DNA from 3 places in the Actinomadura chokoriensis genome. Region 1 is predicted to be linked to each of the others. Evidence: riboswitches for the same ligand, from Rfam matches in the RefSeq annotation. Region 1 holds a riboswitch; each other region holds the start of a gene.
What was found. A riboswitch is a leader RNA that binds a small molecule or an ion and turns the genes downstream of it on or off. The one in region 1 is predicted to bind cobalamin.
Positions count from the first base shown of each region.

Region 1 (7,416 bases):
TGCGGCTCGCGGTGCTGCTCGTGGGCGACCAGGCCGGCGCGGAAGACCTGGTCCAGGACGTGTACGCCCGGATGCAGCGGCGCCATGAGCGGCGGGGCGGAGGTGGCGGCCTGCCGTCCACGCAGCCGGAACTGCTCGCCTACGCGCGCACCGCCGTCCTGAACGCCGGCCGGACGCTGCTGCGCCGCCGGGCCCTGACGCACCGGCTGTTCCAGGCTCCCCGGCCGGTGTGGTCGGCGGAGAACGACGCGCTGGTCGCCGACGACCGGCGGCGGGTGCTGCACGCGCTGGGCCGCCTGCCCGCCCGGCAGCGGGAGGCGATCGTCCTCCGCTACTACCTCGACCTGTCCGAGTCGGAGATCGCCGCGGCCATGGGCGTCCGGCCGGGCACCGTCAAGTCGACCATCTCCCGGGGCCTGGACGCGCTCCGCGACCGGTACGAGGAGGAACGATGACCGGGTTCTCCGACGAGCTGCTGCGGGCGGCCCTGGCCGACGCGGCCGGCACCGTCCGCCCCGAGGAGCTGCGGCCGCTGCCCGCCCCGTCCCGGCGCGGCCGCCCGTTCGCGCTGCCGCTCGCCGGGCTGGTCGCCGCGACGGCGGCCGCGGTCGCCGCCGTCGTCCTCGTCGCGCCGTGGGCGCAGCACGGACGGGACGGCGCGCCGCCCCGCTACGCCCTCGCGTCCTACGCGGGCGCCGAGTACGTCCTCGACGGCGCGTGGCCTCCGGGCGGGGAGACGGTGACGGTACGCAGGTCCGATACCGGCCGGCCGGTCGCGACCGTGCCCGCGCCGGCGGGGTCGGGCGGCTTCCGCGACTCCGCCGACTCCGGGGACAACCGGACGTTCGTCCTCACGACCGCCGACCCGGGGGCCTGCGAGATCGACTTCTACCGGCTCACGCTCGGCACCGACGGGCGGCCGGAGGGGCCGCCGGCCCGGTTGCGCGGCGCCGGGCTGCGGCAGCGGATGGGCGAAGGGCCCGAGCAGTTGGCCGTGTCTCCAGGCGCACGCCGGATCGCGTACGCGGGCAGTGAGTGCGGTGGCGAACCCGCCGGCGGGACCATCACGGTCGTCGACCCCTCCACCGGTGACCGCCGGGTCACCCGGCTCCCGCCCCGCGCCTTCGCCAACTCCCTGCACTGGGCGCCGAACGGCCGGGACCTGGTCTTCGAGACGGCGGGCGACTACCGGGACCGCGGCCTGTCCACCCTGGACACCGAGACGGGCAAGATGAGCGAGATCCGCCTGGAGGCCGGCGGCGCGACGCTGCTCGGCGCCGCGTTCGACAAGGACGGGACGCACATCGTGGCGCTGGTGCGCGGCGGCGACCGGAACCGGGTGGTCTGGTACGCGACGGCCACCAAGACGATCACGAGGCGGGTGGAGTTGCCGCCGAGCGCTCCCGAGGCGCCCACGGACTTCACGGCGTACGGGGACCGGGTCGTGGCGATGATCGGTGATCAGGTGCACGTCGTCACCGGGACGAAGGTCGTCACCGACCGGATCGGCGAGGACGGCCGGCCCTTGCCCTGATGACCCGGCGACCATTTCCTCCTGGAGGCACCGAGAAGGCCCGCCCTCGGCGAGGGCGGGCCCTGGGGCGCGGGGGTCAGTGGCGGCGGCCACCGCCCCGGAATCGGGCCAGCAGGCCGCGCACCTTGGCCTGCGTGCGGGGATCGCGGGCGTAGCGCTCGGCCTTCGCCCGCATCTTGCGGCCCTGCGGACCGCGGGCGTACCTCATGATCCGGTCGACGACGGAAGGCATGTGCGTCCTCCTCGGACTAGGTCCTCCTTCAACGAGTGCCCGGTCCCAGAAGTTCAGAACGCCTCGTCCAGGGTGACGCTCCCCTCCACGCCGATCTGGTACGCCGAAACCCGCCGCTCGAAGAAGTTGGACAGCTCCTGGACGTCCTGCAGCTCCATGAACGCGAACGGGTTGGCGGTGCCGTAGCGGGCCGGGAGCCCGAGCCGGACGAGCCGCTGGTCCGCCACGTATTCGAGGTAGGCGCGCATGTCGTCGGCGCTCATGCCGGGCAGCCCGTCGCCGCACAGGTCGCGGGCGAACGCCAGTTCCGCCTGGACGGCCTCCTCCAGCATCGTGGTGACCTGGGACGTCAGCTCGGCGTCGAACAGCTCCGGTTCCTCGGCCCGGACGGTGTCGACCACGGAGAACGCGAATTCCATGTGCATCGACTCGTCCCGGAACACCCAGTTCGTCCCGGAGGCGAGGCCGTTCAGCAGGCCGCGCGACCGCAGCCAGTACACGTACGCGAAGGCGCCGTAGAAGAACAGCCCCTCGATGCAGGCCGCGAAGCAGATGAGGTTGAGCAGGAACGTCCGGCGGTCGCCGGCGCTCCGGAGCTCGTCCAGGGCGCCGAGCGAGTCGATCCAGCGGAAGCAGAACTCCGCCTTCGCCCGGATGGACGGGATGTGCTCGATCGCCGCGAACGCCCGTGCGCGCTCGTCGTGATCGGGCAGGTAGGTGTCCAGGAGGGTCAGGTAGAACTGTACGTGGACGGCCTCCTCATATAGCTGCCGCGATAGGTAGAGCCGCGCCTCCGGGGCGTTCACGTGCTTGTAGAGGTTCAGCACCAGGTTGTTCGCCACGATCGAGTCGCCGGTGGCGAAGAACGCGACGAGCCGGTTCACGAGGTGCAGTTCGGCGGGGGTGAGCCGCTCCAGGTCGGCGAGGTCGGAGGCGAGGTCCACCTCCTCCACCGTCCACGTGTTGCGGATCGCGGCCCGGTACCGCTCGTAGAAGTCGGGGTAGCGCATGGGCCGCAGGGTCAGGTCCAGGCCGGGGTCGAGCAGCATGCCGCGTCCTTCCGTCCGCGCGCTCACTGGCACGCCTCGCAGGTCTCGGGGTTCTCCAGGGAGCACACGGCCGCCGCGGAGGCGACGGTCGTCTGCGCGATGCGCGTCGCCGGGCGGGAGCGCAGGTAGTACGTCGTCTTGAGGCCCGCGCGCCACGCGTACGCGTACATCGAGGAGAGCTTGCCGATCGTCGGCGTCTCCATGAACAGGTTCAGCGACTGCGACTGGTCGATGTAGGGGGTGCGGGCGGCGGCGAGGTCGATGAGCGCCTTCTGCGGCAGCTCCCAGGCCGTCCGGTAGAGGGTGCGCATCTCGTCGGGCAGGTCGGTGAGGCCCTGGACGGAGCCGTTCGCCTTCTTCACCGCCTCCCGGACGGCCGGCGTCCACAGCCCGAGCGACTTCAGGTCGTCGACCAGGTAGCCGTTGATCTGCAGGAACTCGCCGGACAGCGTCTCGCGCTTGAACAGGTTGGACACCTGCGGCTCGATGCACTCATAGCAGCCCGCGATGGACGCGATCGTCGCGGTCGGCGCGATCGCGACGAGCAGCGAGTTGCGCAGCCCCGTCTCGGCGACGCGCGCCCGGAGCTCGGCCCACGCCTCGGGACGGGTCTGGATCGCGTCCGGGAAGTGGTCGACGTGGAGCCGGCCGCGAGCGGTGCGGGTCATGCCGTAGGCGGGCAGCGGGCCGTGCGCGGCGGCGAGATCGGCGGACGCCCCGTAGGCGGCCAGCGCGATCTCCTCGGCGATGCGCGTCGAGAGCGCGCGGGCCTCGTCCGAGTCGAACGGAAGGCGCAGCGTGAAGAAGACGTCCGCCAGGCCCATCACGCCCAAGCCGACCGGTCGCCACTTGCGGTTGGCCTTCTCCGCCTCCGGCGTGGGGTAGAAGCCCCTGTCGATGGTGCGGTCCAAGAACCGGACGGCGGTGCGGACGGTGGAACGAAGCCGATCCCAGTCGACCCCTGCCGGCGTGACGTGCGCGGCCAGATTCACCGATCCGAGGTTGCAGACGGCCGCTTCGCCATCGCCGGTGACTTCCAGGATCTCCGTGCACAGGTTCGACAGGTGGACGGTCTGGCCGGGCTCGGCGGTCTGGTTGCAGGCGCGGTTGGCGGCGTCCTTGAACGTCATCCACCCGTTGCCCGTCTCCGCGAGGGTGCGCATCATCCGCCCGTACAGCTTGCGCGCCGGGACCTGCCGGACGAACCGCCCGTCCCGCTCCGCCGACCGGTACGCCTCGTCGAACGCCTCGCCCCACAGGTCGGCCAGCTCGGGGACCTCCTTCGGGTCGAACAGCGACCAGACCGCGTCGTCCTCGACCCGGCGCATGAACTCGTCCGGGACCCAGTTGGCGAGGTTGAGGTTGTGGGTGCGGCGCGCGTCCTCGCCCGTGTTGTCGCGCAGTTCGAGGAACTCCTCGACGTCGGCGTGCCACGGCTCCAGGTACACGCAGGCCGCGCCCTTGCGGCGCCCGCCCTGGTTGACGGCGGCGACGGACGCGTCCAGCGTGCGCAGCCACGGCACGATGCCGTTCGAACGCCCGTTGGTGCCGCGGATCAGCGACCCCCGCGACCGGACCTTCGTCCACGAGATCCCGATGCCGCCCGCGTACTTGCTGAGCCGCGCGACCTGCCCGTACCGGTCGTAGATCGACTCCAGCTCGTCGCGCGGCGAGTCGAGCAGGAAGCACGACGACAGCTGCGGGCGGCGCGCCGCCGCGTTGAACAGCGTCGGCGAACTGGGCAGGTAGCGCAGCGTGCCGAGCAGCCCGTACAGCTCCGCCGCCTCCTCCACGGTGTCGGCGAGGCCGCAGGCGACGCGCAGCAGGAAGTGCTGCGGACGCTCCAGGACGAGCCGCGAACGCGGATGCCTCAGCAGGTACCGGTCGTAGAGGGTGCGCAGCCCGAAGTACTCGAACCGGTCGTCGGCGGAGTCGTCGGCGAGCGCGTCGAGGGCGTCGGCGTTGGCGGCGACGAACGCGGCCGGGCCGTCCGCCAGCAGGCCCGCGCCGTGCGCGGCGGCGACCGACTCGGCGAACGTCGCGACGCCCGCGGACGCCGCCTCGTCCCTGATCCGGGCGCCGAGCAGCCGCGCGGCGACCTTGGAGTACCCGGGTTCGGCGGGCACCAGCGCGGCGGCCTCGCCGATCGCGAGGTCGCGCAGCGCCGCCGCGTCCAGCCCGTTCCCGGAGCGGACGGCGGCCAGCACCCGTCCCGGCTCGACGTCCGGTATGCCGTCGCAGGCGGCCTCGACCTCCGCGCCGATCCCCCGTCGCAACGCCGCCGCGGCCGGCGGCGCCGCCAGAGCCTGTGTCACGTGCCTCTCCCCTCGCAAGCCGCCTCGCGGGGGCATGCGAACGGCGCGCGACGGCACGCCGCGCTCCGCCCTCCGGCCCACCCGCGAGGCCTGGACGTATCGAACTGGCAGGTCTTCGGACTCGCGGGCGCCGCCTTCCGGAGAAGGCGTCCTAGTGGCCGTCGCTTCCCAGGCCCCGATGGGCCCAGTGCTCATAACGGCGGTCGTTCCCGCTCACCGCTGCGGGGCAGTCCCGGATTCGCACCGGGTTCCCTCTTACGACGCCCCCGCCGCGAACGGCGGGGGCGTACCAGCACGGGATTGAACCCTACATCTAGTTCGCGATCTTTGTGCAACCCCAAGATGTTGGGCGTGTCGATGCGGCTGCGAGCTGGGCGCGGGTAGATGGCGGGGCTGGCGGCAGGGTCGGCTGCGGGGTCGGCGGGGGTGGTGGCACGATGGTCCCGTCATGTCCGAACGCCCCCGCGAACCCCTGTTCCGGACCGCCCGCGCGATCGTCTTCGCGACCGCGTGCGTCGCGCTGGCCGTCCTCGGGCACGTCCTCGCAGGTGGGGCCGCGGTCCCGGTGTGGGCGGGGCTGAGCGGGTTCGGGGCGGTCCTCGGCGTGACGCTGATGCTGGCGGGCCACGAGCGCTCCCTCGCCACGATCCTGGGCGGGCTCCTCGGCGGGCAGTTCGCGCTGCACACGCTGTTCACCGCGGCGGCGCCGCACCCCCCGCTCCCGATGCCCGCGATGGCGGATCATGCCGGCGGGGCTCACGCGTCCGGCATGCACGCCGCCATGGCGGCCGGCGCGGACACGATGGCGGCGTCGGCCCCGCACGACCCCAACGGCCTGGTCATGACGCTCGCGCACTGCGTGGCCGCGCTGGTCGCCGCGTGGTGGCTGCGGCGCGGCGAGCGGGCCGCCTGGGCGATGGCCCGCCGGGTCGCCGCCGCGGCCGACCGTCCCGTCCGGCTGCTGCTGGGCCTGCTGGCCGTCGAGCCGGCCGCGTCCCCGCGTCCCGCCCCGGTGCTCCCGGTGGCGGACGTCGCCGCCGCCCTCGGCCGGGTGCTGCGGCACCAAGTGGTCGAGCGGGGTCCCCCGGCGCGTTCGAGGGCGCTCGCACGCTTCTGCTGAGGCGAAGCCTCCGCGTCGAGCGCCGTACGTCACCGGACGCCGATCCGCGGCGCATCCGGCTTCTCTTCCGTACGACTCGAACGGACATTTCCCCATGCCTTTCCTCTCGCATGCCCGCCGTGCCGGCGCTCTCGCGTCCCTCGCGGCCCTCGCCGTGGTCGGCGGGGCGACGGCCGCGTCCGCGCACGTCACCGCCAACCCGACGACCGCCGAGCAGGGCTCCTACGCCAAGGTGTCGTTCCGGGTGCCGAACGAGCGCGACAACGCCTCCACCACCAAGGTCGTGGTGCACCTGCCGGTCGACCATCCGCTGGCGTCGGTGTCCGTCCGCCCGACCCCGGGCTGGACGGTGAAGGCCGAGAAGTCCACGCTGCCGAAGCCGATCAAGTCCCACGGCGGCGAGCTGACCGAGGCCGTCACCACGATCACCTGGTCGGGCGGCAAGATCGAGCCGGGCCAGTTCCAGGAGTTCGACGTCTCCATGGGCCCGCTCCCGACCGACACCGACCAGATCATGTTCAAGGCCGACCAGACGTACTCCAACGGCGAGGTCGTCAAGTGGGAGGAGGAGCAGGCCGAGGGCGGCGCCGAACCGGAGCACCCCGCACCGACGCTCCAGCTCACCCCGAAGGACGCCGCGCCCACGGCGGGCCTCACGGCCGAGCGGAAGCCGGCCGCGAAGAGCACGGCGTCGGCCGATGACGGGACGGCCCGCCTCCTCGGCGGCATCGGCATCGCGGCCGGCGTGATCGGCGTCGGCGTCGGCGGCTACGGCCTGAGCCGCGCGCGGAGCCGGGCATGATCCGGCGGCTCGCGGCGGGCGCCCTGGCGGTCGGGACGGTCCTCGCGCTGACGGCGGCCCCGGCCTCCGCCCACACGGCGCTGACCTCGGCGAACCCGGCGAAGGACGCGACGGTCCCGGCGCCGTCCCAGATCGTCCTCACCTACGCCGACCCGGTGCGGCTGCCGCGCGTGGTCCTGATGGACGCGTCGAAGAAGCAGTACCAGTCCGGGTCGGCCCAGGCGGTCGACAACAAGGTCACCCAGGCGGTCGGCGGCGCGCTCCCGAACGGGGAGTACACCGTGGGCTGGCGTGTCGTGTCCTCCGACGGGCACCCGGTCGAGGGCACCTACACCTTCACCGTGACGGGTTCCTCGGCGGCCGC
Region 1 is NZ_BAAAMW010000017.1:60,319-67,734, forward strand. Features, by position in the region: gene ABFX46_RS29935 (sigma-70 family RNA polymerase sigma factor) at 1-455, shown strand, start outside; gene ABFX46_RS29940 (WD40 repeat domain-containing protein) at 452-1,534, shown strand; gene ABFX46_RS29945 (hypothetical protein) at 1,611-1,766, opposite strand; gene ABFX46_RS29950 (ribonucleotide-diphosphate reductase subunit beta) at 1,820-2,815, opposite strand; gene ABFX46_RS29955 (ribonucleoside-diphosphate reductase subunit alpha) at 2,839-5,130, opposite strand; cobalamin riboswitch at 5,220-5,439, opposite strand; gene ABFX46_RS29960 (hypothetical protein) at 5,579-6,250, shown strand; gene ABFX46_RS29965 (YcnI family copper-binding membrane protein) at 6,345-7,052, shown strand; gene ABFX46_RS29970 (copper resistance CopC family protein) at 7,049-7,416, shown strand, end outside.

Region 2 (7,416 bases), on a different contig from region 1:
CGGCCTCGGCGGCGTCCACGTCGGCGAGGGCCTCGGAGCCGTCCTCGGCCAGGCCGAGCGCCTCGCGCAGGCCCGGCAGCGTCTCCCGCCCCGACCACATCTGCCGGGCGCGGAGCATGGCCAGCACCAGGTCGACACGGGTCCCGCCCTCCGGCGCAAGGCCGAGGACGTGCAGGCCGTCGCGGATCTGCGCGTCCTTCACCTCGCACAGCCAGCCGTCCACGTGCAGGAGGAAGTCGTCGAACTCGGTGTCGTGGGGACGGTCGTCCAGGCCGAGGTCGTGGTCGAGCTTCGCGGCCTGGATCAGCGTCCAGATCTGCGCGCGGATCGCCGGGAGCTTCGCCGGGTCCATCGCGGCGATCGTCGCGTGCTCGTCCAGGAGCTGTTCGAGGCGTGCGATGTCGCCGTAGGTCTCGGCGCGCGCCATCGGCGGGACCATGTGGTCGACGAGGACGGCGTGCGCGCGGCGCTTGGCCTGCGTCCCCTCCCCCGGGTCGTTGACGAGGAACAGGTAGATCAGCGGGACGTCGCCGAGCGCGGCGTCGGTGCCGCACGACGCGGACATGCCGGCCGCCTTGCCGGGCAGCCACTCCAGGTTGCCGTGCTTGCCGACGTGCACGATCGCGTGCGCGCCGAACTCGTCCGACAGCCACCGGTACGCGGCCAGGTAGTGGTGGCTCGGCGGCAGGTCGGGGTCGTGGTAGATCGCGATGGGGTTCTGGCCGAAGCCGCGCGGCGGCTGCACCATCACGACGACGTTCCCGGCGCGGAGGGCGGCGAGGACGATGGCGCCGTCCTGGACGAACAGGTGCCCGGGCGGCGGCCCCCAGTGCAGCTCCATCTCCCCGCGCAGCACCTCGGGGAGGGTGCGGTACCAGCGTTCGTAGGACGCGGCGGAGATGCGGATCGGGTTGCCGGCGAGCTGCTCCTCGGTGAGCCAGTCCTCGTCCTGGCCGCCGGCCGCGATGAGCGCGTGGACGAGCGCGTCGCCGTCCTGCTCGCGGACGCCGGGGAAGCCCTCGCCGAGGTCGTAGCCCTCCTCCGCGAGGCGGGCCAGCAGCCGGACGGTGCTCGCCGGGGTGTCGAGGCCGACGGCGTTCCCGACGCGGGAGTGCTTCGTCGGGTACGCCGACAGCATGACGACGATGCGGCGGTCGGCGGCCGGGGTGCGGCGGAGGCGGCCGTGCCGGACGGCGATCCCGGCGACCCGCGCGGCGCGTTCGGGGTCGGCCCGGTAGACGGTGAGGCCGTCCTCGTCGATCTCCTTGAACGAGAACGGGACGGTGATGATGCGGCCGTCGAACTCGGGGATCGCGACCTGCGACGCCGCGTCCAGCGGGGACAGGCCGTCGTCGCTCGCCGCCCAGGCGTCGCGGCTGGTGGTGAGGCAGAGGCCCTGCAGGATCGGGATGTCCAGCTCGGCGAGGGCGCCCACGTCCCACGCCTCGTCGTCACCGCCCGCCCCGGCGGTCGCGGGCCGCGTCCCGCCCGCCGCGAGGACGGTCACGACGAGCGCGTCCGCCCGGCCGAGGGTGTCGAGCAGTTCGGGCTCGGCGGTGCGCAGGGACGAGCAGAAGACCGGCATGGCCTGCCCGCCGGCGTCCTCGACGGCCGTGCACAGCGCCTCCACGAACGCGGTGTTCCCCGCCATGTGGTGGGCGCGGTAGTACAGCACGCCGATGACCGGGCCGCCGGCGGTGCGGGGTTCGCGTTCGAGCCGTCCCCACGTCGGCGCCGCGGCGGGCGGCGCGAACCCGCGCCCGGTCAGCAGCACGGTGTCGGACAGGAACGCGTGCAGCTCGGCCAGGTTGCCGGGGCCGCCGTGCGCGAGGTAGGCGTGGGCTTCGGCGCACACGCCGCCGGGGACGGTGGACAGCTCCATCAGCTCGGCGTCGGGGGCCTGCTCGCCGCCGAGGACGACCACCGGACGGGGCCCGGCGAGCAGCGCGTCGAGCCCGTCCTCCCAGGCCCGGCGCCCGCCGAGCAGCCGGACGACGACGAGGCCGGTCCCCTCGGCGAGGCCGGGCAGGTCGTCCGCGGTGAGCCGCGCCGGGTTGCCGAGCCGGTAGGCGGCGCCGGACGCGCGGGCGCTCAGCAGATCGGTGTCGGACGTCGACAGCAGCAGCACGGTGCCAGCGGACACGGCCGTTCCTCCCCTGGGGTCCTCGCCCCGGTCGCGGGTGTCACGACGGCAGGAGTCTCCTGGCTCCCGGATCGACGCTCGCCCCGGCCTTCCCGTCCGTGCGGACAGTGGCCTCAAGCGGGATTCGCTCCCCGGTCACAGTGGCGGGACCGCGCCGGATTCGCACCGGCTTCCTCCCATTGCCATCGCCTGAGGAGAACAGTACGGCAGCGCGGGCCGCCCGCAAAGTGTGGTTAACATCCTCCCCGTGCCGAATGCCAGACTCCGTGCCGACGCCTGCCCCGGCGCGCTGCGCACCCACGACGCCGCCGACGGGCCGCTGGCGCGCGTCCGGGTGCCGGGCGGCGCGGTGTCGTCCGCGCGGCTCGGGGTGCTCGGCGCCGCCGCCCGGGAACTGGGGCGGGACGTGATCGAACTCACGTCCCGGGGCAATCTGCAGCTGCGCGGCGTCCGCGATCCGGCGGCGCTCGCGGAGCGGCTGGGGGCGGCCGGGCTGCTGCCGTCGCCGTCCCACGAGCGGGTCCGCAACATCGTCGCGTCCCCGCTCGGCGGACGCGGCGAGCACGGCGTCCTGGCGACGGATCCGCTGGTCACGGCCCTCGACCGGGCGCTGTGCGGGCATCCGCGGCTGGCGGGGCTGCCGGGCCGCTTCCTGTTCGCCTTCGACGACGGCACGGGCGACATGCTCGCGCTGGGCGCCGACCTGACCTTCGCCCCGGACGGCCTCCACCTCGCCGGGACGCGGCTGCCCCATCGCGATGGCGCGGTGGCGCTGACGGTCGCGGCGGCGGAGGCGTTCCTCGACGTCCGCGGGGACGCGTGGCGCCTCGCGGAGGTGCCGGACGGGGCGCGGCTCATCGCGGAGCGGCTCGGGGCCGAACCCCAAGAGGCCGGTGCGCGTCCCGAGCCCCGCCGCCCGCATGCCGGGGTCATCGCGCAGCGGGGCGGGCTCGTCGCGCTGGAGGCCGTGCCGCCTCTCGGACGGTTGTCCGGGGCACAGGCCGATGCGCTCGCCGGTCTCGCGGACGAGGTGCGGGTGACGCCGTGGCGGAGCGTCGTGCTGCGCGACCTGGGCCAGGGCGCGGCAAGCCGCATCGCGGCGCGGCTCGGCGCGGCCGGTTTCGCCGTCGATCCGGCGTCGCCGTGGGTCGGGGTGTCGGCGTGCACGGGCAGTCCCGGGTGCGCGAAGTCGCGCGGCGACGTGCAGGGCGAGGCGCGGCGGTGGGCCGGCGGGCTGGAGCGCGCCCCGGAGACGCCCGTCCACTGGGCGGGGTGCGAGCGGCGCTGCGGGATGCCCCGCGGCCCGGTCGAACTGAGGATGGCGGAGGAGCAGCGGTGATCGACTATGTCCGGGACGGCGCCGAGATCTACCGGCGGTCGTTCGCGACGATCCGCGCGGAGGCCGACCTGTCGGGCCTGCCGGACGACGTGGCGCGGGTCGCCGTCCGGATGATCCACGCGTGCGGGATGACCGACCTCGTCCGCGACCTGGCGTGGTCGCCGGGGGTCGTGGAGCGGGCGCGGGCGGCGCTGCTGGACGGCGCGCCGGTCCTGTGCGACGCGCGGATGGTCGCGTCCGGCATCACGCGGGCGCGGCTGCCCGCCGGCAACGAGGTCGTGTGCACGCTCGGCGACCCCGAGGTGCCGGGGCTGGCGGCGCGGCTCGGCACCACGCGGAGCGCGGCGGCGCTGGAGCTGTGGCGCGGCCGCCTCGGCGGCGCGGTCGTCGCGATCGGCAACGCGCCGACCGCGCTGTTCCGGCTGCTGGAGCTGGTCGCGGAGGGTGCGGGGCGCCCGGCGGCGGTCCTCGGCGTCCCGGTCGGGTTCATCGGCGCCGCCGAGTCCAAGGAGGCCCTCGCCGCGAGCGGCCTCGACCATCTGGTGGTGCGCGGGCGGCGCGGCGGCAGCGCGATGACGGCGGCGGCGGTCAACGCCATCGCCAGTGAGGCGGAATGATGGCGGGACGGCTGTTCGGCGTGGGCGTCGGGCCCGGCGATCCGGAGCTGGTCACGGTGAAGGCGGCGCGGCTGATCGGCGGCGCCGACGTGGTCGCCTACCACTCCGCGCGGCACGGGCGCAGCATCGCCCGGTCGGTCGCCGAGCCGTACCTGCGGGACGGCCAGGTCGAGGAGCAGCTCGTCTACCCGGTGACGACCGAGACGACCGGGCATCCGGGCGGCTACCAGGGCGCGCTGGACGACTTCTACGCCGACTGCGCCGCCCGGCTCGCCGCGCACCTCGACGCCGGCCGGACGGTCGTGGTGCTGAGCGAGGGCGACCCGCTGTTCTACGGGTCCTACATGCACCTGCACAAGCGGCTCGCGCCGCACTACCCGACCGAGGTGGTGCCCGGTGTGACGTCGCTGAGCGCGGCGTCGGCGGCGGCGGGGCGCCCGCTGGTGGAGCGGGAGGAGACGCTGACCGTGCTGCCCGGCACGCTGCCCGCCGGGGAGCTGGCCGCGCGGCTGCGCGGCGCCGACGCGGCGGCCGTGCTGAAGCTCGGCCGGACGTTCACCAAGGTCAGGCAGGCCTTCCAGGACGCGGGACGGCTCGGCGACGCCTGGTATGTGGAGCGCGCCGCCACCGACCGGCAGCGGGTCGCCCCGCTCGCCGACGTCGATCCGGCCGACGTCCCGTACATGTCGCTCGCCCTGCTGACGAGCCCGGCCGAGCGGTCGTTCGCGGCGCCTCCCCCGGCGCGGCCGGCCGGTTCCGGCGGGGTGTGGGTGGTCGGGCTCGGGCCCGCCGGGCGGCCGTGGCTCACGCCCGAGGCGCAGGACGTCCTGGCGTCGGCGACCGACCTCGTCGGCTACGGCCCCTACCTCGACCGGGTGCCGCCGAACCCGAGGCAGCGGCGCCACGCGTCCGGGAACCGGGTGGAGGCCGACCGGGCCCGGCACGCGCTGGAGCTCGCGCGGGACGGGGCGCGCGTCGCGGTCGTGTCGTCCGGCGACCCGGGCGTGTTCGCGATGGCGGCGGCGGTGCTGGAGACCGCCGCCGGGGACGAGTTCGCGGACGTCCCGGTGCGGGTCGTGCCGGGGCTGACGGCGGCGCAGGCCGTCGCGTCGCGGGCGGGGGCCCCGCTCGGGCACGACTTCTGCGTGCTGTCGCTGTCGGACATCCTCAAGCCGTGGGACGTGATCGCGCGGCGGCTCGCGGCCGCCGCCGAGGCCGACCTGGTGCTGGCCCTCTACAACCCGTCGTCGAGCCGGCGGAGGCACCAGCTCCCGGCGGCGCGCGACCTGCTGCTGGAGCACCGCTCCCCCGAGACGCCGGTGGTGGTCGGGCGGGACGTGGGCGGTCCGGAGGAGGACGTGGCGGTGACGACGCTCGGCAAGCTCGACCCGGACCGGGTCGACATGCGCTGCCTCGTGATCGTGGGGTCGTCCACGACGCGGGTGACCGACAAGGGCATGGTCTACACGCCGCGCCGCTACCCCTGAGCCCAGGCGGCGGCGGTCGCCACGTCGTCCGTCGCCTGGACGCCGTCCGGATGGGGCGGGCGGTCCACCATGACGACCGGTATGCCGGCGTCGCGGGCGGCGGTGAGCTTCGCGCGGGTCATGGAGCCGCCGCTGTCCTTGGTGACGAGCACGTCCAGGCGGTGGTCGCGGATCAGCGCGCGCTCCCCCTCCACGGTGTAGGGGCCGCGGGCGAGCAGCACCTCGGCGTTGGGCGGGACGGGCGGCTCCGGCGGGTCGACCGACCGGGCGAGGAACCACGCGTCCGCGCGGGCGGCGAACACCGGGATGCTGCGGCGGCCGGTGGTGAGGAACACGCGGGCCCCGACCGGTAGCGCCCCGGCGGCTTCGGGCAGGGACGGGACGCGGTGCCAGTCGTCGCCGTCCTCCGCCTCCCAGCCGGGGCGGCGCAGCGCGAGCAGCGGGACGCCGGTCGCGCGCGAGGCGTGCGCGGCCGACGCGCTCATCCGCTCGGCGAACGGGTGCGTGGCGTCCACGAGGCGGTCGATCCGGTTGCCGCGGAGCCAGGCCGCGAGCCCGCCGGCCCCGCCGAAGCCGCCGATGTGGACCTCCCCCGCCGGCAGGCGCGGGTCGCTGACGCGTCCGGCGAGGGACGAGACGACGTGCACGCCCGTGCGGCGGACCGCGAGGCGGGCGGCGAGCGCGCGGGCCTCCGCCGTCCCGCCGAGGATCAGGACGCGCCGCACGCCCGGTCCCGGCCGGCGCTGTAGAGGTGGCTGTCGGGGAACGCCGACGCCGTCAGGACGCGGCCGACGACGATCACGGCCGTGCGCCTGACCCCGGCCTCGCGAACGAGGCCCGCGATGTCGGACAGGGTGCCGCGCAGGATCACCTCGTCGGGGCGGCTGGCGCGGGCGACGACCGCGACCGGGCAGTCCGCGCCGTAGTGCGGCACCAGCTCGGCCGCGACCTCGTCGATGCGCTGGACGGCGAGGTGCAGCACCATCGTGGCGCCGCTCGCGCCGAGGGTGGCGAGGTCCTCGCCGTGCGGCATCGGGGTGGCGCGCACGGCGGTGCGGGTCAGGATGACGGTCTGGCCGACGCCGGGGACGGTCAGCTCCCGCCCGAGCGAGGCCGCCGCCGCCGCGAACGCCGGGACGCCGGGGACGACCTCGTACGGGACGCCGGCCGCGTCGAGCCGCCGCATCTGCTCGGCGACCGCGCTGAACACCGACGGGTCGCCCGAGTGCAGGCGCGCGACGTCCAGGCCGTCGCGGTGCGCGGCGGTCAGGTCGGCGACGATCGCGTCCAGGGTCATGTCCGCGGTGTCGACGAGGCGGGCGCCGGGCGGGCACGCGTCCAGCAGGTCGCGCGGCACCAGCGACCCCGCGTACAGGCACACCGGCGCCGACTCCAGCACGCGCAGGCCGCGCACGGTGATGAGGTCGGCGGCGCCCGGGCCCGCGCCGACGAAGTACACGGTCACAGGGTGTCCTTCCGTGCCGTCCAGATGGTGACGGGCATCGCGGGGCGCCAGCCGGTGAATCCGCCCAGCGGCGCGGCGCGCTCGACGTGGAGGCGGACCAGGTCGCCGCCGTGGGTGCGGCGGAGCCCGGCCACCGCCGCCTCCGATTCCAGGGTGACGGCGTTGGCGGCGAGGCGGCCGCCGGGCCGGAGGGCGTCCCAGCAGCGTTCCAGCAGGCCGGGGACGGTGAGGCCGCCGCCGACGAACACCGCGTCGGGCCGCGGGAGGCCGTCCAGCGCGCCGGGTGCGCGGCCCGTCACGACGCGGACGCCGGGCACGCCGAGCGCCTTGGCGTTGCGGCCGATCCGCTCGGCCCGGTCGGGGCG
Region 2 is NZ_BAAAMW010000019.1:115,598-123,013, forward strand. Features, by position in the region: gene cobN (cobaltochelatase subunit CobN) at 1-2,143, opposite strand, end outside; cobalamin riboswitch at 2,196-2,319, opposite strand; gene ABFX46_RS31860 (precorrin-3B synthase) at 2,391-3,482, shown strand; gene ABFX46_RS31865 (precorrin-8X methylmutase) at 3,479-4,099, shown strand; gene ABFX46_RS31870 (precorrin-2 C(20)-methyltransferase) at 4,099-5,586, shown strand; gene ABFX46_RS31875 (cobalt-precorrin-6A reductase) at 5,577-6,311, opposite strand; gene cobM (precorrin-4 C(11)-methyltransferase) at 6,296-7,051, opposite strand; gene cbiE (precorrin-6y C5,15-methyltransferase (decarboxylating) subunit CbiE) at 7,048-7,416, opposite strand, start outside.
Region 2: it holds a riboswitch for cobalamin, as region 1 does, so the genes downstream of both, cobN (cobaltochelatase subunit CobN) here and ABFX46_RS29955 (ribonucleoside-diphosphate reductase subunit alpha) in region 1, are expected to answer to the same signal.

Region 3 (7,416 bases), on a different contig from region 1:
AGAACGGCGGTTGCGCGGCCCTGCCCCTGCCCCCGGACGACACCATCGCGCGGGTGGCCCGCGCCCACATCACGGGTCTGCTCCCCGCACTCGGGCTGTCCGGCCAGGACGTCGACGACATCACGCTCATGGTCAGCGAGCTGGCGACGAACGTCTTACAGCACGCCATGCCCGGCGACGGCCCGTCCGGCGCGGAACTGTGGGTCTACCAGCGCACGAGCGCGTGCGGCCGGGACGAACTCGTCGTCAAGGCGTTCGACACGCTGCGTGCGTGGCGGCCGCAGGCGCCCGCCGGCCCGATGCTGGAGCACGGCCGCGGCCTGGAGATCATCGAGCTGCTCACCCGCGGGCGGTGGGGGCACCACCCGTCCCGCTCCCGGCTGCGGACGCCGGCCGTCCGGGGGAAGGCGACCTGGTTCGCCCTGCCGCTCCCGCGCACCGGGCGCCGCCGCCGGCACGTCTGGCGGACCGACGAGCGGCTCGCCACGAAGGACCTGCACGCGCTGCTCGTCCAGCGCGGCATCCACGACCTGGAGCCGGGCGACGAGCTCGGCGCCTCCGTCATCTCGGGGCCCGGTGACCTGACCGTCTGGTGCGAGTCGGCGACGTTCCGCTGGTGCGCCCCGTCCGGCGAGTCCGGCAAGCTGCCGGTCGCCGACATCACCGAGGTGTGCGAGGAGCTCGTCCGCCTCTGGGAGTCGATGCACGACTGAGGCCGGCAACGGCCGCGCGATCGGCCGCCGCATGGCCCGGGGTGGGGGCGGGCCATGCGGCGGCGGGGGGTCAGCCGCGTTTGCCCGGCAGTCCGGCACGGACGCGGTGCGCGGCCGTGACCAGGTTGCGCAGCGAGGCCTCGGTCTCCGGGTAGGCGCGGGTCTTCAGCCCGCAGTCGGGGTTCACCCACAGCCGTCCCGGCTCGACGGCCCGCAGCGCGCGGCGCAGGTTGTCCTCCATCTCCTCGGCGGCGGGGACGCGCGGCGAGTGGATGTCGTACACGCCCGGCCCGATCCCGTTCGCGTACCCGGCGGCGCGCAGGTCGCCGACCAGCTCCATGTGCGAGCGGGCCGCCTCCACGCTGGTGACGTCGGCGTCCAGCGCCCCGATCGCGCCGATGATCTCGCCGAACTCCGAGTAGCACATGTGGGTGTGGATCTGGGTGGTGTCCTTCACCCCGGACGTCGCCAGCCGGAACGCGCCGACCGCCCAGTCGAGGTAGGCGGGACGGTCCTCGTCGCGCAGCGGCAGGAGTTCGCGCAGCGCCGGCTCGTCCACCTGGATGACGCGGATGCCGGCGGTCTCCAGGTCGGCGATCTCGTCCCGGAGCGCGAGCGCGACCTGGCGGGCGGTGTCGGCGAGCGGCTGGTCGTCGCGGACGAACGACCAGGCGAGCATCGTGACCGGCCCGGTGAGCATCCCCTTGACCGGCTTGCTCGTCAGCGACTGCGCGTACGCGGCCCAGCCGACCGTCATCGGACGGGGCCGCGCGACGTCGCTGTGCAGGATCGGCGGGCGCACGTAGCGCGACCCGTACGACTGGACCCATCCGTGCTCGGTCGCCGCGTACCCGTCGAGCTGCTCGGCGAAGTACTGCACCATGTCGTTGCGTTCGGGCTCGCCGTGCACGAGGACGTCCAGGCCGAGGTCCTCTTGCAGTGCGATGACGCGGGCGATCTCGGCCTTCATCGCGGCGGTGTAGTCGGCCTCGGTGATGCGTCCGGCCCTGCGGTCGGCGCGGGCCCGGCGGATCTCGGGGGTCTGCGGGAACGAGCCGATCGTGGTGGTCGCGAGGTCGGGCAGGCCGAGCGCGTCCCGCTGGGCGGCGAACCGGGCGGCGCGGTCGCCGCGCCGGGTGTCCCCGATGCCGCCGAGCCGCTCCCGGACGCCCCGGTCGACGCCCGGTCCGGGGAGCGGCGCGCCGTCCGGGATCGGGACGCCGTCGCCGAGCGCCCGTCCGAGCGCGACGACCTCGGCGACCTTCTGCCGGGCGAACGCGAGGCGTCCGCGGACGTCCGGGTCGAGCGCCGTCTCCGCGTCGAGGTCGAGCGGGACGTGCATCAGCGAGCAGGACGTCCCGACCACGATCTGGTCGACGAGGCCGAGCACGGACGCGCAGGCGGCCAGCGCCTTCCGGGAGTCGGTGCGCCACACGTTCCGGCCGTCGACGACCCCGGCGACGAGCGTCTTGCGCGGCAGCCCGCCGACCGACGCGAGCACGTCCACGGTGCCGGGCCCGGCGACGAGGTCGAGCGCGACGGCCTCGACCCGGCTGCGCGCCAGCACGCGCAGGGCGTCCGCGCCGATCGCGCCGAAGTACGCGGCGACCATCAGCCGGGGCCTGCTGGACAGCCGCCCGAGCCGCGCGTACGCGTGGGCGAGCGCGTCGATCTCCGCCGCGCTCCGGTCGGCGACGAGCACGGGCTCGTCCAGTTGCACCCACTGCGCACCCGACCCCGCGAGCCGCTCCAGGATCTCGGCGTAGACGTCGACGAGCCCGTCGAGCAGGTCCAGCGTGCGGAACCCGTCCACGGCGGGCTTGGCGAGCAGCAGGTAGGTGAGCGGGCCGATGAGCACGGGACGCGTCTCGATGCCGAGCGCCCTCGCCTCCCGGTACTCGGCCAGCGGCTTGGCGGCGGCCCCGTCCGCGAGCCGGAACCTGGTGTCCGGACCCAGCTCGGGGACGAGGTAGTGGTAGTTGGTGTCGAACCACTTGGTCATTTCGAGCGGCGGGACGTCCTGGACACCGCGGGCCATGGCGAAGTACCGGTCGAGCCCGGTCAGCCGCCGGTAGCGGTCCGGGACGGCGTCGACCAGCACGCTCGTGTCGAGCATCTGGTCGTAGAAGGAGAAGGTGTTCGACGGGATCGCGTCGACTCCGGCGTCCCGCAGGCCCGTCCAGACCTGGGCGCGCAGGTCGGCGCCGGTCCGGGCGAGGGCGTCGGCGTCGATGCGCCCCGCCCAGTAGTCCTCGGTGGCGACCTTCAACTCCCGGCGCGCCCCGATGCGGGGATATCCGAGGATCGTCGTGTTCATGGCGGCTTCCCTCGCTGTGCCACGGGCGACCGCGAGGACGGCACGGCACGGCGGAGCCGCGTCGCCGGCCGTCCCACGAGGCCGCGGACCACCGCGCGCCGGGCGGCGCGCGGGCGGAGGCAGGTCTTCGGACTCGCGGGCGTCGCCTCCTCGGAGGAGGCGTCCTACTGGCCGTCGCTTCCCAGGCCGGCGGGCCCAGTGCGTATGACGGCGGTCGTTCCCGCTCACCGCTGCGGGGCAGTCCCGGACTCGCACCGGGTTCCCTCTTACGACGCTCGAAACGAGCGAACCATCCGCATCCGGAGTCTACCGCCGCCTCGCCCGCGCGCCCCGGGGCGCCGTCAGGCGGCGGGCGGGCCGAACCAGCGGGGCAGGTGTTCGAGCAGGTCGGCCTGGTCGTCCCCGACCCAGGCGACGTGGCCGTCCGGGCGCAGGAGAACGGCGGGCGCGTCGAGTTCCGCACTGGCGCCCGCGACATGGTCGACGCGGTCGGCCCATCCGGTGACCGCGAGCCGGCCGGTCTGGTCGAGCAGCAGCCCGCGGCCCTCGTGCATCAGCCCGTAGAGGCGGCCGCGCTTCAGCGGGACGTCCCGCAGCCGCCGGCCGAGCAGGGGATGGCCCTCCCCGAAGTCGTAGCGGACGCCGATCGCCGTGGTCTTCTCGATCAGGTACCGGGTCACCTCCCCGACGTCCATCAGCTCCGCGAGCAGGCGGCGCACCGCCTGCGGGCCGGGCTCCAGGGACAGCAGCTCGGCCTGCGCGCGGGTGTTGTTCAGCACGTCGGCGGCCACCGGGCGCCGCTCGGTCTCGTAGGTGTCGAGCAGCGTCTCCGGGGCCCGTCCGACGACCGCGGCGGCCAGTTTCCAGCCGAGGTTGAACGCGTCCTGGACGCCGAGGTTGAGCCCCTGCCCGCCCAGCGGCGGATGGACGTGCGCCGCGTCGCCGGCCAGCAGCACCCGGCCGGCGCGGTAGCGCTCGGCGAGCCGGGTCGCGTCGCCGAACCGGGACAGCCAGCGCGGCGAGTGGACGCCGAAGTCGGTGCCGGCGAACACCCGCAGGCGCCGTTTCACCTCGTCGAGCGAGGGCGGTGCGGCGCGGTCCCCGGACACGCCCTCGGCGAGCACGACGGCGCGGTAGACGCCGTCGCCGACCGGGCCGACGCCGAACGTGCGATGGGTCTCACGGACGTCCGCGACGATGGCGGCCATCTTCTCCGGGTCCTCGGTCGCCTCCATCTCGCCGGTCAGCCACTCGGTCTTCGCGGGCTCGCCGGGGAAGCCGACGCCGAGCAGCTTGCGCACCGTGCTCCGGCCTCCGTCGCAGCCGACGAGGTAGCGGGAGCGCAGGCGTGCTCCGTCGGCGAGGTCGGCGGTCACCCCGTCCTCGTCCTGGCTCAGCCCGACCAGCTCGCAGCCGCGCCGGACCTCGGCGCCGAGTTCGGCGGCCCGCTCGGCCAGCAGCCGGTCGGTGACCGGTTGCGGAATGCCGAGGATGTAGGGATGCGCGGTGTCGAGCCGTTCGGGCTGCGGCTTGTCGATACCGGCGAAATGGCCGCGGAGCGGATACTTGGTGCCGTGCGCGAGGAAGCGCTCCAGCAATCCGCGCTGGTCCATCACCTCGATGCTGCGCACATGCAGGCCGAGCGAGCGGACAATTCTCGTCGGCTCCGCGTCCTTCTCCACGACGAGCACGCGCACGCCGTGCAGCCGCAACTCGGCCGCCAGCATCAGGCCGGTCGGCCCGCCGCCGGCAACGATCACATCGATCAAGGAAACCCCCCGTTTCCGCAGGTTCTGGCGTCGGCCCACGATTGTGCGGCATCACCCGGGCCTTGCCGCAAGCCCCCCTGCGTGCTATACGTTAGTAGTGGCAAGGAGCCCGTTCTCCTTGCCTTTTTCGTGTGCCGGGGACGATCCTCGCTGATGGCCCATGTGTGCAGTTACCTCTGGGACGTGACGTCCGCAAACGCGAAAAGGCGTGGACGGTGACGACCGACATTTGCTGAAGATGTTCTGGGCGCCCGTCGCAGATCGCGGGCGCGGACGACGTCGTTGAAAGGGGATGCCGTGAGTCGGTCGTACGTGGTGACCGGGACGGGTGGTGCCGTCGTGAATGTCTCGTCCCATCAGGCGCAGCGTCCGGTGCGCGGTTCCCTCCCGTACGCGACGGCGAAGGCCGCCATTGAAGGGCTCAGCCGGGCACTCGCCGTCGATTACGGACCGCACGGCATCCACACGAACGTCGTCGCGCTCGGATCGATCACCACCGAGCGGTACGAGAACTTCCTCGACGGCCGGGACCCCGAGGAGGCCCGGCCGCCGGAGCGCTGAGCGGCGGGCGGTCGGGTGTGAGTGCGTCCGAGGACGCAGAGCGGGGTGATCGCTCTCGTTACGCTTGCCCTCAGATAGACAAGGGTGTTCGGCAGGCGTGAGGCGGGGTGGGATGTCCGGCGCAGGACTCAAGGGGCTCAGGGACGGCGATCCGGCGCGGGTGGGGCCGTACCGGCTGCTGGCGCGGCTCGGGGCCGGCGGGATGGGCCAGGTCTATCTCGGCCGCTCGCGGGGGCGGCGGCTGGTCGCGGTCAAGATCGTCCACCCGCACTTCGCCGACAACGCCTCGTTCCGGCGCCGGTTCGCCAAGGAGGTCGCGGCGGCGCGCCGCATCGGCGGCTTCTACACGGCGCAGGTCGTGGACGCCGACACCGACGCCGACCCGCCGTGGCTGGTCACCGAGTACATCGCGGGGCCGACGCTGCAGGACGCCGTCGACGAGAACGGCCCGCTGCCCGAGGGCTCGGCGGCCTCGCTCGGCGCCGGGCTCGCCGAAGGGCTGCAGGCCGTCCACGACCAGAACGTCATCCACCGGGACCTCAAGCCGGGGAACGTGATGCTGGCGGCGGACGGTCCCCGGATCATCGACTTCGGCATCGCGCGGGCGATGGACGCCAGTTCGCAGAGTCTGACGGTGGTGGGCACGCCGGGGTACATGTCGCCTGAGCAGTACCTTGGCCGCGACATCGGTCCGGCCAGTGACGTGTTCTGCCTGGCCGCCGTGCTGAGCTTCGCGGTGACCGGCCGGCATCCGTTCGGGGAGGGGCCGCCCGATGCCCTCGGTTACCGCGTGCGGCATGAGGACCCTGACCTGACGGGCGTCCCGGCGGCGCTGCTGGAGTTGATCGCGGCGGGGCTGGAGAAGGACCCGGACGACCGTCCGCCGACCGGCGAGTTCCTGGAGCGCCTTTCCGCACTGGCCGCGGACGGAGCGATGCCGCTGCCGAAGACGTACAGCACGATGATCGCCACCCGCGTGGCCGAGACCGAGCAGTTCGCGAAGAAGCCCGACACGGACGAGCGGCCTCCGGCCGGTCCGCGGCAGAAGAAGTCCGGGCCGAAGGCACCTCCGCCGCCGCGACCGCAATCGCAACCGCAGGCGGGGCGGCCGCAGGGGCGGCCGCCGCAGCCCAAGGCGCCGGCGAAGCCGGCCGGCGGGATCGCGGCCGGGGTCATCGGCGTCCTGGTGATCGCGTTGCTGGTCGCCTACGCCGCCACGGACAAGTCGGGCACGTCGCGCAATGCGGGCTCCACCTCGTCCCCGACGCCGTCCTCCAGCCGGACGTCCGGACTCACGAGCGACGAGGGGAGCACCCGGCGGCCGACGTCGAGTCCGTCCCCGACGCCGAACCCGACCTTTGAGGCGTTCGACGAGATCTCGGTGAACGACTGCCTGGACGCCTACGAGGACCCCTACGAGCTCGGCGAGTGGAGCGAGGACATGCCGCGTGCGGTGTCCTGCGACCGGAGCGACGCCTACGTGCGGGTGACCGGGGTGGAGGATTCGAGCGGCGGGTGCGATTCCAACGCGCTCGACGGGGAGACCTGGTGGCGGTCCCCCTGGCACGACGGAGAAGCGATCTACCTCTGCCTGCGGCGGCAGTTCAGGAAGGGCGAGTGCTTCCTCGGCAAGAAGGGCAGCAAGAAAGGCATACCGGCCATCAGCGGCCACGGCCTGATGACCTCGTGGAGCTGCGACTCGGACCGCGTCCCCAAGAAATTCACCTACATCCTCCAGTTCACCGGCTACTACGAGAGCAGGTGCCCGGACGGCTCGTGGCGGTGGACGGACTTCCGCGAAGGCGTCCTCTGCGCCCGCATCGTCTGACCCCGTGCCGGGGCCCGGCCGGCGCTGCTCGTGAACGGCGGGAACCCGCTGGTATTCGGCACTTTCGGCGGCGTTTCGCCACTGGCAGACTGAGAGGACGTAACGGGGAGGCCGTATGGAGGACACGCCCGAGCGCGTGCCGGTGGACCTGGGCGGGGCGACGCTCTACATCGAGGCGTCGGAACTGCGCCCCGGAAGCGGGGGAGGCTTCGGCGAAGAGCGGGACAT
Region 3 is NZ_BAAAMW010000004.1:195,558-202,973, forward strand. Features, by position in the region: gene ABFX46_RS11530 (ATP-binding protein) at 1-713, shown strand, start outside; gene metE (5-methyltetrahydropteroyltriglutamate--homocysteine S-methyltransferase) at 784-3,030, opposite strand; cobalamin riboswitch at 3,132-3,340, opposite strand; gene rox (rifampin monooxygenase) at 3,372-4,799, opposite strand; gene ABFX46_RS11545 (SDR family oxidoreductase) at 5,097-5,360, shown strand; gene ABFX46_RS11550 (serine/threonine-protein kinase) at 5,473-7,188, shown strand; gene ABFX46_RS11555 (CU044_2847 family protein) at 7,304-7,416, shown strand, end outside.
Region 3: it holds a riboswitch for cobalamin, as region 1 does, so the genes downstream of both, metE (5-methyltetrahydropteroyltriglutamate--homocysteine S-methyltransferase) here and ABFX46_RS29955 (ribonucleoside-diphosphate reductase subunit alpha) in region 1, are expected to answer to the same signal.